3 regions of the Geobacillus sp. CX412 genome follow, and region 1 is predicted to be linked to each of the others. Evidence: predicted binding sites of a transcription regulator. Region 1 holds the regulator's gene; each other region holds the start of a gene.

The links. Region 1 encodes Rex, which represses fermentation and respiration genes when NADH is low (regulators of the CRP and FNR family bind a similar motif). Its sites were predicted from a motif close to TTGTGAAATATTTCACAA; they were not measured.
Region 2: a site for Rex is predicted at 2,105-2,122, ahead of NXM86_RS09430 (cytochrome ubiquinol oxidase subunit I). Genes of this name have one in related genera too.
Region 3: a site for Rex is predicted at 1,446-1,463, ahead of NXM86_RS09860 (hemerythrin domain-containing protein). Genes of this name have one in related genera too.

What each region holds. Positions count from the first base shown of each region.
Region 1 is NZ_CP103461.1:3,221,687-3,224,969, forward strand. Features, by position in the region: gene NXM86_RS16715 (CPBP family intramembrane glutamic endopeptidase) at 1-137, shown strand, start outside; gene NXM86_RS16720 (YdiK family protein) at 184-324, shown strand; gene tatC (twin-arginine translocase subunit TatC) at 339-1,085, opposite strand; gene NXM86_RS16730 (twin-arginine translocase TatA/TatE family subunit) at 1,106-1,261, opposite strand; gene NXM86_RS16735 (redox-sensing transcriptional repressor Rex) at 1,258-1,914, opposite strand; gene moaC (cyclic pyranopterin monophosphate synthase MoaC) at 1,904-2,425, opposite strand; gene NXM86_RS16745 (ABC-F family ATP-binding cassette domain-containing protein) at 2,549-3,283, shown strand, end outside.
Region 2 is NZ_CP103461.1:1,764,090-1,767,372, reverse strand. Features, by position in the region: gene NXM86_RS09435 (ABC1 kinase family protein) at 7-1,680, shown strand; gene NXM86_RS09430 (cytochrome ubiquinol oxidase subunit I) at 2,205-3,283, shown strand, end outside.
Region 3 is NZ_CP103461.1:1,849,319-1,852,601, forward strand. Features, by position in the region: gene narJ (nitrate reductase molybdenum cofactor assembly chaperone) at 1-75, shown strand, start outside; gene narI (respiratory nitrate reductase subunit gamma) at 77-781, shown strand; gene NXM86_RS09860 (hemerythrin domain-containing protein) at 855-1,388, opposite strand; gene NXM86_RS09865 (thiamine pyrophosphate-dependent enzyme) at 1,521-3,283, opposite strand, start outside.

The DNA.
Region 1 (3,283 bases):
AGCGTATTTTCGTTCCGATTTTTGCCCACGTCACTATGAATACGTTCGTCGTATTAATACAAACGATATTTGCGGATGAGATAGAAAAAATGATGCGGCAAACAGAACAGATACAACTCATTATTGGAGGCTTTTAGTACGATGAAAAGGTCACCATTACAATTCGCTTTTTTCTATTTTCTTATGGGCATCTTATTCACTTACTTGTCGATTCAAAGTGCGGATGAAACCATTTGGAATTTTTTCACGATCGTTCTTGCGATAATAGCTACGCTTGATTTTGGAACTGCGATACGTCTGTTAGTACTTTACTTTAAAAAATGAACCTCCCGCCGCATTCACGGGAGGTTTTCTTGTTCCGTCTGCGCCAATAGCGCTTTGCGATAAGCTATTTTCGAAATCCAAATGCTAATTTCGTATAAAACCGAAAGAGGAATCATAACAATGATTTGTGACAGCACATCCGGCGGAGTAATGATTGCCGCCAAAATCAATAAAACTAAATATGCATATTTGCGCACTTTTACTAACAACATCGGTGTAATCAAGCCAAGCCTTGTTAAAAACATTACAACTACCGGAAGCTGAAATACAATTCCAAATGGCAAGATCAGGTGAAGCAAAAATTCAAAGTATTCATTAATCCCTATCACCTGATGAATGCCGAGACGGGACGCTAAATTTTGCATAAAACGAACGACGAAAGGAAATAAGATGAAATACGCAAAACTAATGCCAGCTAAAAAGAGAAAGATCGAAATCGGAATGTAGCTTAACGTGACTCTTCGTTCCTTTTCATACAGCCCAGGACTGACAAACGCCCAAATTTGATAAAGCAGAACTGGCGCGGTAAGAACAAACGCAAGAACAAACGCAAATTGAACATAAATTTTTATTGGATCTGTTAAACGAAAGGCGTTCATCGTTAATTCCTTCGCTTCGTCCGTTCGCTGCAAATATAAAATGACGGGCTCCACGAAAAAGAAACTAGCAATAAGGGCAATGACAAAAAACGCAAGAACAATAATAAGTCGCTTTCGTAATTCTCCCAGGTGTTCGTACACCGACATTTCTTTATCGTCCATACTTCAATCATCCTAACAAATCATAATTGGTCTGGCTTTTTTTCATCCTCGTCTGTTAATCCTTTAGTGGCATCCTTAAATTCCCGCAGCGATTGACCGAGCGATTTGCCCAGCTCCGGAAGTTTTTTCGTTCCAAACAATAATAAAATAACAAGCACAATTAACAAATATTTCACTTTTCATTCTCTCCTTTATCGGCCGGATAATTTTTTAAGAAATAGACTAATGATTGCAATTCAACCGCTAAATCAATATGATGGACACGAATATGTTTCGGTACGTTCAATCGAGCGGGTGTAAAGTTTAAAATTCCTTTAATCCCTTTTTGAACGAGACGGTCCGTAATCCATTGAGCGGCAGGAGCCGGTACGGTCAAAATCGCAACAGGAATTCCTTCGTGAAGGCGATTTTCCAATTCATCCAAATGATATACTGGCACACCGCCAACTTCTTTTCCTACTTTCTTTTGATCGACATCAAATGCCATCACAATTTTTGTATTATTATTTTTTGTAAAATTATAATTTAAAAACGCTGTCCCTAAGTTCCCGACTCCAAATAACGCCACTTCGGTAATTTCATCTTGATCAAGCGTCTTGCGAAAAAAAGATAATAAATAATTGACATTATATCCGTATCCTTTTTTGCCAAGCGCACCGAAATAGGAAAAATCACGGCGAATGGTCGCGGGATCAACTTTTACTGCCTCACTTAATTCCGCAGAAGAAACTCGTTGTTTTCCTGAAGCATGTAAATTTTTCAAAAAGCGGTAATATAGTGGCAAACGTTTTGCAGTTGCTTGCGGAATTTTTGGTTGTTCATTGTTCATTCGCAAATCCCCCAACACTACTGTTTTCTCGTTGATAATGGCCTGATTTCCCACCTGATTTTTCCACTAAATAGGTTGGGCCAATCACCATCCCTTTGTCTAGCGCCTTACACATATCATACACGGTCAGTGCACAAACAGAAGCAGCCGTCAGCGCTTCCATCTCCACACCTGTACTTCCTTTTGTTTTTACCGTTACGGTGATCAGTAATTGGTAAAGCGCTTTTTCTTCCTCGACATGCCATGCAAATTGGATGTCGACACCTTTTAACATAAGAGGGTGGCACATTGGAATTAAATCAGACGTTTTTTTTGCGGCCATAATGCCGGCTACTTGCGCAACAGCAAGCACATCCCCTTTTTCAATCATGCGATTTGTCATTTTCTCGTAAATTTCTTTATTTACGGTCACGCTCGTTTGTGCTACCGCTACTCGAATGGTATCCTCTTTTTCCGTAATATCGACCATTTTTGCACGGCCTTGTTCATTAAAATGCGTAAATGATGACACACATATCTCCCCCATTTATAAACTATACACTATTTTAGACATCTGTCTTTTATCGTTTTGTTTTATTGCGATAAGAAAACAAATTACGCTACACTATTATTGTTAAACGAGAGGTGAACAACAATGATTATTTTACAAGTCAATCAACTAACAAAATATTTCGGTGCTGACCTTATTTTATCGAATATAAAATTAGAAATACAATCCAAAGATAGAATTGCGCTCGTCGGAAGAAACGGAGCAGGAAAATCGACACTATTAAAAATTATTGCTGGTGAGATGTCTTACGATAGTGGAGAAATCATCAAACCAAAAGAAGTATCGATCGGATATCTTGCTCAAGATAGCGGTCTACACTCCTCTTTATCCATTTGGGAAGAAATGATGACAGTATTTGCTCCTCTAAAAACAATAGAAAAACAACTTCGCCAGATGGAGCTGCAAATGGGAGACCCTGATCTAATCGCCGATTCTTCCCGCTATGAAAAATTATTAAAAGATTATGATGCATTGCAAGAACGCTATAAAGAACAAGGCGGTTATCAATACGAAGCGGATATTCGTTCGATTTTACACGGCTTACAATTTGCGAAATATGACTATATGACGACTCCCGTTCAATCGTTAAGCGGCGGACAACGAACTCGTCTGGCGCTTGGAAAACTGCTTTTAATGAAGCCTGATTTGCTTATTTTGGACGAACCGACAAACCATTTAGACCTTGAAACATTAACATGGCTCGAACAATACTTGCAAACATATCCTGGCGCTATTCTTATCGTATCCCACGACCGCTACTTTCTCGATAAAGTTGTCACCCAAGTATATGAGCTGTCACGGACAACATTGAAACGATAC
Region 2 (3,283 bases), 1.5 Mb from region 1:
GACGGATTGATTGGAAAAAGAATGCGCCATATAAGCCGTTATCGCGATATCGCTGTTGCATTGCTCCGCCATGGCTTTGAAATGGTGGTTGAGGAAATCGGCTTTTCCCAGTTTCTTTCCCTTCCGCAACGGCTGCGTGTAGGCAAAAAGAAGGATGAAAAAACGATTGGCGAGCGCATCCGCCTTGTGCTCGAGGAACTAGGCCCGACCTTCGTGAAATTAGGTCAGCTGGCTAGCACGCGCCCCGATTTAATTCCAGAACACATTATTCGTGAACTGGAAAAATTGCAAGATCAAGTCCCGCCTTTTTCGTTTGCCGATGTTCGCCGCATTATCGAGGAGGAGTTGGGGGAAGAGCTGGACCATATTTTTCGTTCTTTTGAGGAAGTTCCGCTTGCCGCTGCCTCGATCGGGCAAGTTCATCGAGCGGTCCTTCATTCCGGTGAAAGGGTAGCGGTGAAAATTCAGCGGCCGCATATCGCATCGGTCATAGAAACAGATTTGGAAATTCTTCAAGATTTGACCGCTCTTGCGGAACGCCGCTTGGAGTGGGCGGAGCAATATCAGATACGTGATATATTGGACGAGCTATCGAAATCGCTTCGTCTAGAGCTCGATTACACCATAGAGGCGCGCAATGCCGAGAAATTTTCCAAACAGTTTCAAAGCGATCCAACTATTTATGTGCCAAAAGTGTTTTGGGACTATTCAACAAAAAAAGTACTGACGATGGAATATGTAGAAGGTATCAAACTCGGGGAACTTGAGCGGCTGAAACAACACGGCTATAACTTAAAAATTCTAGCGGAGCGGCTGGCGAAGGGAATGTTCCAGCAAATTTTTATGGAAGGCTTTTTTCATGGAGATCCCCATCCGGGAAATGTGTTAGCTTTGTCGGGAGACGTGATTGCGTTCATTGATTTCGGCATGGTAGGGAGAATCACTCCAGAAATGAAATATCATTTATCTTCCTTAATTATCGCTTTGATGCGCCAAAGCACCGATGGAGTCATGAAAACGATCGGAGATATGGGCTTGGTGCCGGATGAGGTAAATGTAAGCCAGCTGCGTGAAGATATCGAGCAATTGAGAGAAAAATATTATCATATTCCGTTGAGCAAAGTCAGTCTCGGCGAGGCGGTTCAGGATTTGCTTCATGTTGCATTTCGCCACTCGATCCGCATCCCAAGCGATTTAACGTTGTTAGGGAAGGCGCTATTGACGGTGGAAGGGATCGTGGAAAAATTGGATCCCGACTTTAGTATTATCGACTTTGCCGAACCGTTTGGCCGCCAGCTGCTAAAGGAGCGGATGCGGCCGAAAAACGTAGCAGAAATGGCATGGAAACGCTTTTCCGATTATGGGGAACTGCTTGTGGATTTGCCGAAAAATATAAAAGAATTAACGAGACTGATGAATCAAGGGAAAGTACGCCTGGAGATCGGCATCCCTGACCTGGATTTTCTATTGAGAAAATTAGACCAAATCAGTAATCGTTTATCGTTTAGCATTGTTTTGCTTTCCTTCAGCATCATTATGGTTGGCATTATTATCGGCTCGTCGATGGGAAGACAATCGACATTATTGTGGAAAATTCCGGCGATCGAGATTGGCTTTTGCGTCGCTACCTTAATGTTTTGCTGGCTTTTATATTCGATTTTTAGATCGGGAAGATTTTAAAAGGATATTTCCTTCTTTTTTCTTTTGGTACCAGTACTATATGTTTCGCTTTCAAATGTGATTATGTACTTGCCCCCTGTCAATCATCTATTTATGGATAACTGTTCCATCAATGATGCCAACTTCTGCTTTTTATAGCGATTTTTAATATATGTATAAGATCTTTTACGAATTTCGTCGTAATTTTGTAACACATTTGTCAAACTGTCAAAGAATTTATGATCGTTTTTTTGTTATAGTATTGGTAAGTTTCTCGTTCAATAGATTTGTTTTTGTCACTTCGGAAAGTAGCCAGTTTTTTGTACAGTTTTTATGTTACTCATGTTAATAATGTTTAATTTTGTGAATTTATGAACATGATATCACCTCAGATCATGCTCTAATGAATTCTTAAGGGAGGAATGCGATGGGGTAAGTGCTAGTTATGTGAAGTTTTGAACATATAGTTAGTTATGTGAAATTATGAACATAACATCGCCTCAGGCCAATTCCGAGGAAATACTTAACTTAAAGGAGGAACTACGATGGATCCAGTAATGTTGGCAAGGATACAATTTGCTTTGACTACAATCTACCACTTTTTCTTCGTGCCGCTTACCATTGGTCTAGCATTTATTATCGCTTTGATGCAAACATTATACGTAGTGAAGAAAAATGAGATTTATAAAAAAATGGCGAAATTTTGGGGACATTTGTTCCTGATTAATTTTGCCGTAGGGGTTGTAACAGGAATTATTCAGGAATTCCAATTTGGGATGAACTGGTCGGATTATTCTAGATTTGTCGGTGACGTCTTCGGGGCCCCCCTAGCCATTGAAGCATTGCTTGCCTTCTTTATGGAATCTACCTTTATTGGCCTTTGGATTTTTGGATGGGATCGTTTGCCTAAAAAAGTGCACTTGGCAAGCATTTGGCTTGTATCTATTGGGTCTATGCTTTCCGGTTTTTGGATTTTAACGGCAAACTCCTTCATGCAAGTGCCTGTTGGTTATGAAATTAGAAATGGCAGGGCGGAAATGGTTGATTTTCTTGCGCTTATAACGAATGGACAATTATGGGTGGAGTTTCCTCATGTCATCACAGGTGCATTGTGTACTGGAGCATTCTTCATTGCTGGTGTAAGTGCCTATAATCTATTAAAAAAGAAACATGTTGATTTTTACAAAAAATCCATGAATATCGCCTTAATCATTGGTTTCATCGGCAGTTTGGGGACTGCTTTCACCGGACATGCCCAAGCGCAATATCTTGTAAAAACACAGCCAATGAAGATGGCAGCTGCAGAGGGGATTTGGGAAGATACGCCTGATCCTGCGCCATGGTCAGTATTTGCCTTGATTGATACAGAAAAACAAGAAAATAAGTTTGAACTAAACATTCCTTATGCATTAAGCTATTTATCTTATTCTAAATTTGAAGGCAGCTTAAAAGGAATGAAAACTCTCCAAGCTGAATATGCGGAAAAATACGATCCAATCGTTGGTGAAGGTACAAATTATATTCCTCCAGTCAAGACGACGTATTGGAGCTTCCGTTTAATGGTTGGCCTTGGTACAGCGATGATATTGTTATCGATGATTGGTCTGTATCTGTGGAAAAAGGG
Region 3 (3,283 bases), 1.4 Mb from region 1:
ACCGCTATTTTCGACGCTATTTTCCTGGCGTTCGAAGAACTTGGTGTGAAGCCAATCCCGAAAGGAAGTGTGTGATATGTTGAAACAATTTCTTTGGGTCATTTTGCCTTACGTTGTCCTAACGATTTTTATCGGCGGCCATATTTGGCGTTATCAATACGATCAGTTTGGCTGGACGTCCAAATCAAGCGAAGTATTGGAAAAAAAGCAGTTGCGTCTCGGCAGCCTTCTTTTCCATTGGGGAATTTTATTCGTTTTTATCGGACATGTCATGGGAATTCTGATTCCTGAAGCCGTTTACGAAACGATGGGCATTTCGGAAGAAGCATACCACCTCATTGCCCTTGCTGGTGGTATTCCGGCAGGATTGGCTGCTCTGATCGGACTAATCATTCTGACCCGCCGCCGCATAGCGGTAAAGCGCGTTAGAGTAACAAGCAGCCGTGGGGATTGGATCGCTCTCTTTTTCCTCGCGATTGTCATCTTAACCGGACTTTTTTCTACGCTGCTTAATATCGATTCCAACGGCTTTGACTATCGAACAACAATCGGTCCATGGTTCCGCGGCGTCCTAATGTTCCGGCCAAACCCAGCTTATATGGAACAGGTGCCAATCTGGTTTCAAATTCATATTATCGCAGCATTAGGCATTTTTGCCGTTTGGCCATTTACAAGATTGGTGCACGTGTTTAGCTTGCCGCTCCGTTATCTTAGACGAAACTATGTCGTTTATCGTAAACGCATGCCTAAGCAAGCGGAGCAACTAAACAACATTCATTAATATAATATGCTCAAATCCCCCTTTCATATATATGGAAAAACGGGATACCCCTATATGGGGCATCCCGTTTTTCTTATATTTGGCTTATTTTTTCAGCCAATTCTTCTTTTTCTTTATCAGATAGCATGCGTTCGGCCATCGGAAATAGCACGTTTTCTTCTTTCATAAAGTGTTCCGACAAAATATGATATGCTTGGATAACCATATCGGCAAGCTCCATGGCGCTTTCCCGATCGGTCGTTTCTGGAAGCTCCGCTGTTTTTGTTAAAAAAGATGCGATTCGTTGTTTCGCTTGTTCGTGTTCATACTCCATGACCGCAATCGGACCGGATGTTCTTCCGATATATCGAGCCATCATTGGAAACAACACACCTTCTTCCCGCTCTGAGTGCGGATCTAACTCATAAATAAATGCTAGAACATTTTTCCGTAATGCAAGCAAGCGTTCTTTCCAATCTTGCACTTCATCATGGTTGCCAATAGTCTGTGCCAGTTCAAAAAAATCATGCATTTGCTCACGCAACGGCCCATGCTCCTGCTTTAAACGCTCTAAACCTGAACATAGCTCCACTTCTTCGTGCCCGCCCATATGACAAAATGAATGCATTATCTATTCCTCCTATTGTTTCTTTGTCATGATTGTACCTTGTTTTTCGCAAACACGTTGTGAGCGATATCACACCCCAAGATAAAGAAACAATCACACAAGAAAACCTCCTGCGTGATTGTTCCGCATTTTTTATAAATACGGATGTTCATGCTTTGCTTTTAGTATGCGCCATCTTCGCTCAACTTCTTCTTCCAGTTCCATCAAAAGATCGCGGTTTTCTTCTTTTAATAAATGTTTCGCTTTTCCCATATATTTTAGCCATTCGCTCAACGGAATGCGCCGATTTTTTTCTTCCGGATCATACGTAATAGTTGTTTTTCCACGCTCTACTTCATATAGCGGGAAGAAACAAGAATCTACCGCCGCTTTCAAAATTTGTTCTCCATATCGTTCTTCCGATTTCCAGTTTAGCGGGCATGTAATAAGCAGCTTGCCGTATACCGTTCCTTCATGCTGGGCATACCATTGCGCTTTCGCCGCTTTTTTCACTAAATCTTGCGGAAGCGCTTCTGCTCCCGTAAACACATAAGGGATGTTCGTTGCCGCCATAATTTGCGGCGTGTCTTTATGATGAAACGCCTTTCCGCGCTGCGTTTTTCCAACTCCCGTCGTGCTTGTCATATGTCCCATCGGTGTTGAATAGGACATTTGGGAGCCGGTGTTCATATATCCTTCATTATCATACTCGATAATAATTAATTTGTGGTTGCGCAGGGCAGTTCCGATGGCGGATCCCATTCCGATGTCCATGCCGCCGTCGCCTGTGACCATCACAAATGTCACATCATCGGAAACATTGAGTTCTCCGCGGCGTTTCATTTCGAAAAATGCTTCCACCATTCCTGACAAGGTTGCCGCCCCGTTTTGGAATAAGTTATGGACCATCGTTTGTTTATGCGAGCTATATGGATAAGCAGTCGTTACAACGTAAGCGCACCCAGTCTGGAATAAGACGACAACATCGCCTTCAATTCCTTTAAAAAATAGCTCTAACCCTGGGAAAATTCCACATCCTGGACAAGCGCCATGCCCCGGAGCAAGCCGTTTCGGTTTCGCCGTTAATGCGCGAAGTGGAGGGATTTTTACTTTTAGCCGCTTCGTTTCTTCATCTTGAGTAACTTGAATTAATCCCGTTTTAAACGAATCTCCATGCATTGGCTCGATTACTGGCTTTTGCCGCTTTTCAGGGCGGCCCGGCACATGTCCAAAATAATCAAACGGCTTTTCTGCGTATCCTTTTTCCATTGCCTCGATCGCCATTTGGAAAAACGCTTCCGCATCTTCCGCATAAAAATCTTTCCCACCAACGCCAAACACGCGGCTTAACACGATCGTTTTATTTTCTTTATCCTCTTTTAAAGCTGATTTCACTTCATGTGTCATGTTCGGCCCATGTGCTCCGTACGAATCCGCCCGTTCTCCGATAAGAAGTGCTTTAACATGTTTTAATGCTTTGCGAATTTCTTCGACTGGAAATGGACGAATAATATTCGGGCTGATGACTCCCGCTTTAATGCCTTTTGCCCGCAACTTGTCAACGACATCTTTTGCCGTTTCTGCCGCTGAGTTTAGTAAAAATAGCGCTACTTCCGCGTCTTCCATTTTATATAAATCGAGTACCGGATATTCGCGGCCTGATAACACAGCATACTCGCGCGCTACTTGCTTGAACACCTCTCCTGCACGGTATAAAGCTTCTGATTGCTGATAGTTATTATTGATTAAATCATCCCCGTTCATATGAGCTCCGATGGTAATCGGCTTTTTCGGGTCGGACGCATTTGGGAAATTCGTTGGTCGCTCACCAATAAAGGATTGTACGACGCTTCGGTCTTTAAAATATTGTACTTTTCGTTTTTGATGTGATGTGAAAAAGCCGTCATACGCGACGA